Regions from separate parts of the Halobacteriovorax sp. YZS-3-1 genome, predicted to be linked through region 1. Evidence: riboswitches for the same ligand, from Rfam matches in the RefSeq annotation. Region 1 holds a riboswitch; the other holds the start of a gene.

Region 1 (3,156 bases):
AAAAGCAAATGGAACAGAAAGGTTATAAAATACGAGAAACAAGTGAAACGAAAGAGCTGATAAGAGATGCAAAAAACTACCGCCCAATAAATAGTTTTATTGCAAAAGTAAGTGAAGCCTACGCAAGGGCGCTAGTAACATCATTTGTGGATAAAGAATCCTCAAAAGCTAAAACGGCCCTTAGAATGCAAATAACTTCAAAGTCACTTTTTGAAATAGCAGATGAAAATGCAAGAGATTCTCAATTTGCGGCAAAGCTTGGTCGTGGCATTAGAATGTTAGAAGAACTGCTTTAGTGTTATCTAATAATTGTATAGTGTAAATATTATCAATCGAATATACATCGTGTAGCTCGTAATCTATATTCCCCTAAATTATTTAAAGGGGATTCCAATGAAAAAGCTAATTCTACTAATGCTAGTTACGTCATCAATTTTTGCCAATACACTAAGTGAAAAGCAAGAATCAGAGGTTTTAACAGCAATTGATAATATTTGTGGTGATACATGGTGTGAAGGTGATTTTAACTTTAGCTTCAACCTATTTGTTTGTGATGAGAATACAAATTCATGTGTTCTTCAAGCAGATTTAATCGTTTATGACTATAATGGTGAAGTTGAAACTGAAAAGCGCTTCCCACAATCTTGTATTGTTAAAGGTTATACAAACTTCAATCAAATGGTTGAAGAAAGTCGTTGGGGATATGATCTACAATGGCCATTCTATGAAGCTGTTACAGATTGTGTAACTGAGATGGAAGAAGCAGTTTATCAGGTTTGGGAATAACGGTTGAATTTAAAATATTTAAAATATAGGCCTCTTTCATAGAGGCCTTTTTTATTTCTATTTTAATTTGTAAGGCATATTTGTTTTTGGATTCTTTAAAACACCTTGTGGAAATGAGCTTCTCATTCTCTTTCCATTTGAGAGAATTGTTACATTTACTTGGTTCCCACCAGAGAATGTCTTGTATTCAAATGAGATTTCATTATCTGAGAATAGTCTAATATTCTTATCTGATTGTGCATCAAATGTTGTGTCGTACTCTTTAAATGCATACATTTCATCGAGAAATTTAAATTCAATAGGGCGACTATATTGTCCTGCCCAGCCAAGTGCATATTTAGCGCTTTCCACTATAATTCTGACTCCACTTGTACATTCTTTCCCTGATTTAAAGAAACCAGTTTGTTCTAAAGACTTTGTACTATTTAAAGAATAAGTAAAACGAGTAAGGCCATTTCCTAATTTTGTTCTCTTCTCTCTTAGTGGAGTTGATTGATGTTTTGTTTTATATTCAGCAGAGTCAGACCACACTGGGATCTCATAACGACACCATTGCTCTAAAGTTACATCAAAATTGAGCTCATTTGTTGGAGCATAAAATTCAAAGCTAAAAGGTCTTGCTGTTGTTTGAACTGCTTGAGCGCTTAGACCTGTAAAAAGAGTACTTAGGGGAATTAAGTATTTCATTATTTATTCCTTTATATGCGGTTTTTATTTAAGTTTTAAATGAAATATCACTTTTGTTCATTTATGCCAGTTAGAATGTATTTTATTCATTGCCTTGATGCTCGTTTCTATCTAATATCCAATAGTTAATTAGTGAATATGGTGAAAATCCATTACTGTCCCGCAACGGTTATAGTCCGATCCTAATTAGCAAATAACATTTATCCCGAGGAGGAATTATGACTGAAGATCAGTTAAAAGACGCAATCGCGCGCTCAAAAACACGTATTGTTAGGGCCGTTTTCCCAAATAGTACAAATCATTATGACACATTATTTGGTGGTATCACGTTGAAGTGGATGGATGAAGTTGCCTTCATTACCGCAACAAGGTTTGGAAGAAAGAAATTTGTCACTGTTTCAAGTGATCGTGTGGACTTCAATATGCCGATCCCAGGTGGCCACTTTGCTGAACTTATCGGAGAAGTTGTTAAAGTTGGAAAAAGTAGTCTAATTGTGGATGTTACTTTAATGCTTGAGGCAATGTATGAAGAAGGACAGGTTGAAGCAGTAAAGGGGAGTTTCACTCTAGTTGCAATCAATGATGAACGAAAGGCTGTACCTATTTTCTCATAAAAATAGAGATGGATGGATAAACTTTTTTCATTTAAAATATGACTATGTCATATTTTGAAGAAGAAGTATTTAATAGCGAAAATATTAGTGAACTCAGCTCTCTAAAAGGGGGCGAGTTCATTTGTTGTGAGTTTAATGATTTAGACTTAAGTGGATTAGATGCATCTGGTGCCAAGTTTATTGAATGTAAGTTTAATAACTCAAATTTGAGTAATTTAAATCTATTAGGTGCTACACTACGAGATGTTTCATTTGGCGATTGTAAGTGTGTCGGTATTAACTTTTCTGAGTGCAATAATTTATTTGATTTAAGGTTTAAGAGAGCTTCTCTTGATTATACAAGCTTTGTGGACTGCTCGTTAAATAGTTCAAGCTTTATTGAAAGCTCTTTTAAAGAGGCGGACTTTTCTCAGGGAACTTTTGAAAATTGTGACTTTTCAAATAGCAATCTCTTAGGTGCGAATTTTTCAAAGGCCAATATGAAAGGCTCTAATTTTAGCCATGCAATTAATTTCTATATTGATATTACAAATACAAATTTAAAAAAATGTAAATTCACTATGCCTGAGGCCCTAAACTTATTGGGCCCTTTTGGGATAGAAATCGAATAATCAAAGTTAAGCTAGGAAGGCGCCAATGAAAACACCAGAGAAATTTGCTTTAAAGGTTAAAGACAAAATCCGTGCACAAATTAATAGTGCTACTTCAAACAAACATCTATACTCGCAAAAAGATTTCCTCTATGAAAGAAAGGGGCCTTGGCCACAGCCTTCTCCTGTTCATCCTTGGGGAGAATCTCCTGCTGTTATTCATGTTCCATTTAGAGAAGTCGCTGACTGGTGGCTTTGGATTGGCCTTCGTTATATGGCGACTTTACCTCTTGCTCCTTTTTATTATCTTAAGGCCAAGATCATTCCTGGACTAAAAGAAGTCACGAATAAGGAATTTGAGGACTTATTAAATTATTCGATGATGAGTAAATTTTTAAGTGATCAATTAGATGAGGAAGATTGGAGAGTTTTTAGTGATTATAATAAAGACGAGAGAGAATGGTTTATTGTCGATCTCG
Region 2 (3,156 bases), 250 kb from region 1:
AGTACTCGACGTTTTCGTACTTCTTATCAAGAATATTTAAAACTTTAAAAGAAAAGTTTTTATAATGATAAGTGAAATTACCTACAATATAGGACGGTAGCTCTCCACCAACATCTTTTCTCTTTCCAACGTATTGCCAATTATTAATCAGTCTTTGATTTTTACTTAGTTGATAACCAAGAATTAAGCTTCCTAATTGTTTTGGTGTTCTTAATAAATCAGAATCATCTGTTTCATTCTTTGCACGTTGAAAAGTTAGAGATGTCTTTATATTGAAACTATTTTTAAATTCTATTGAATGATTTAATTCAATCCCTTGAATTTGAGATTTTGCTATATTGTCATAACCAAAAACAGTAGTATCGTAATCAATTTGATTTTTAAGATCATAGTTAAATATAGCGGCCTCAAATTGAGACATTATCGTATTGTAGCTAAAGATAAACTCTGTATTTATACTATCTGTTGGTTTTAAATCATCAACTTGGTTGGCCAGTTGATAAAGTGTAGGAAGTTTAAATCCTTGTGAAATATGTGCCTTTAAAGAGATCTCATTATTTATTCGATAACCTGCACCTGCGCTACCTATTACGTTTGAGTTATTAGACTGTATTGATGAGAAGTCATCAAATCGTAGTCCAAGATCGTAGAACCATTTCTCAAGACTTAAGTTTGCTGCAGTGTAAACTGAGTATAATTCACTTTGAGAATTCTCAACTTCGTCTTCTTGCTTTGTGTACTCAACTCCAGAAAGTAGGCTTAGGTTTTGAGTGTGCTTATACTTAATATCAAGTTTAGCTTGTGTCTCATTACCTTTATATAATGGCGTAAAGCTATTCGTAGGGTCTTCTCTCTTAATATGTGAATAACGAATACTTGGAGTTATCGTTAATTTTTCATCTTCAGAAAAATAATTAAACCCTAGGTAATGATTTGATTGAAGGTATTCATTAAGATCGTTTTCAACGACATCGATTGGACCATACGGTGGAGTGGATTCAAAACCATCAATTTCTACTTCTGAGTCAAGAAGTTGACCTTGATAATTAAGTTCTAATTGTTCGTTTAAAAGATAGCTTAAATTAAGATTGAGGTTTAAGTTCTTAAATGAATCATCTTCTGCATTTTCGATTCTATCTTCATTGACAGCAGAGTAGCCATCACTTGAGAGGTAACTCGCACTTAATCCATAATTGAGCTTATCAGAGTTGCCGCTGCTCTGAAGGCCAGCTTTAACTGTATTTAAACTTCCGTATTCAAGATTTAATGAATTGTTCTTATGTCCTTTCTTTGTATTAATCTTTAGAACACCACCAACAGCGTTTGATCCATAGAGTATCGACTGACTTCCTTTTAAGATCTCAATGCTTTCGATATTTTCGAGCAAAAGATTATTCACTTGAAAAGAGTTATTAATATCAGTTGGATCAACAAGCTCGATATTATCGATAATAACTTTAGAAAAACCTGTTGGTAGTCCTCTTAAGTTAAAACTTGCGATTGATCCAAGTCCTCCTGTTTGGGGGATGAATACTGATGACCTACCTTGTAACAGCTCTTGCAAGGTCGTTGCTCCAGAGTCTTCAATTTCTTGGGCGGTAATGACAGTCACATCGCTAGTTATTTTTTCTTTTGATGTTTCAAGCTTTGAGGCCTTGATAAGAATGTCAGCATGAATTGGTAATGAAACTATAGATAATAGAATAAGTGGCGTTTTTATGATCTTCCTCCGAGATATAAAGTTAAAAAAACAGGGATCGGACTTTAACCGTTGCGGGACAGTCTCTGAATTTCACAGAGTTCACCTTGTCGAATTTTTCAATTCATGAATTTTCACAGGAGGCTCATTGTCTGTCAAGAAGAGCTTGAAGACAATGGGCCGTAAGATAGAAATTATATATTGTGATAGTACTGAGAATTGACGACGTCTTTATAAGTTTTAGGATCTTTCTCTTTTAAGTCTGAGAGAATAATCATATCTGGTGCATCTAAATCATTTGTATGTGTATGAACTTGATATTTAAATAACCAATTAAATAATTTACGATGCTCTAGATAGACGATTGTCTCACAGGCAATTAGTAATATCGGCGCTATTAAAAATGAGTTACATAAGAATAACTCAAAAAATAAGATATTAATTACAAGTGGTGCTGCAATTACGGCCGATAATGGAATGAACAAATTTAATAGAAACATTGTCCCAAGTACAATTTCAAGTGATTTAATCATGTAGTAAAGATAACCAGTTTCTTGCAGAGAATTAATAAAGGAAAGGGCCTCAGGTGTAAATTGTGACTCTGTTAATAGCCCTAGACCTGGAGTAACTCCTCCTAGAAGTAGAACCGTTCCCATAACAATTCGAGCACCAACAAAGAGAAACTTCCTTCTTTTACTTTCTGACTTCATAAAACCTCCAAAAGTGATCACCATTGATTATATGACCCAAGAGGCAAGCAAGTATGGAGGTAATGTTAAAATAAATTCAAGTTAAGAGAAAACTTCTTGAATACTAAACGCTTCTTATCTTACAGATAAAATAACCATCTTTTTCAACAACAATATTTTTTGAAAATGGAATGCGGATTCGAAAAAGTGGATCGTAAATCACAAAAGTATCTAGTCGCTGATTACTCTGTTGAAGATATTGTGAAATATCACTTATTTCTTTACCTAGTAATCTTTGATCTTCTTCGTTTTGTACTGAAGTTAGAATTGTTCTCGACTGGTCTTGTTTCATTAACTCAGAATATGCAATACCTTTAAGAGGAGTTTCAACTTTTAGGGAATTTAGTAGAGGGGTTGTTTCAATGAAGTGGCCATCTCGAGACCCACAATAGAATTCAAATCCCTGTTGAACAAATTTCTCTAAGACCTTTTTACTTAACTCATCTTGATAGAGTCGTACTAATTTTAAACCTAAGTATCGAGCTTGTAGCTGGAGTACTTCTTCGGGGATTCCTGTATGACCTAATTCATTACCTTCTTTATTAAGAAGACAAAGAAGAATAATTTCATCCTTTTTATGTGATTCTAATAGTTTCTTTAATGTTGCAAGAGAGGTTAAACCACCACTCCAAAATAGTACTTTCTTATTTTTCATCAATTACTCTTAAGTCCAATTAATATGTGAATAATCCCTATAGGTTTATTTTT

Evidence for each region. Region 1 has a riboswitch for cobalamin ahead of ACMAZI_RS05560 (acyl-CoA thioesterase). Riboswitches for the same ligand answer to the same signal wherever they lie in the genome.
Region 2: another riboswitch for cobalamin. It lies ahead of ACMAZI_RS04310 (TonB-dependent receptor plug domain-containing protein); the one in region 1 lies ahead of ACMAZI_RS05560 (acyl-CoA thioesterase).

What each region holds. Positions count from the first base shown of each region.
Region 1 covers NZ_JBKIYI010000001.1:1,151,496-1,154,651, forward strand. The annotation lists gene ACMAZI_RS05545 (hypothetical protein) at 1-296, shown strand, start outside; gene ACMAZI_RS05550 (hypothetical protein) at 394-786, shown strand; gene ACMAZI_RS05555 (hypothetical protein) at 844-1,473, opposite strand; cobalamin riboswitch at 1,552-1,726, shown strand; gene ACMAZI_RS05560 (acyl-CoA thioesterase) at 1,692-2,087, shown strand; gene ACMAZI_RS05565 (pentapeptide repeat-containing protein) at 2,132-2,698, shown strand; gene ACMAZI_RS05570 (hypothetical protein) at 2,724-3,156, shown strand, end outside.
Region 2 covers NZ_JBKIYI010000001.1:900,446-903,601, forward strand. The annotation lists gene ACMAZI_RS04310 (TonB-dependent receptor plug domain-containing protein) at 1-1,723, opposite strand, end outside; adenosylcobalamin-variant (AdoCbl-variant) riboswitch at 1,693-1,822, opposite strand; gene ACMAZI_RS04315 (hypothetical protein) at 1,894-2,409, opposite strand; gene ACMAZI_RS04320 (hypothetical protein) at 2,513-3,103, opposite strand.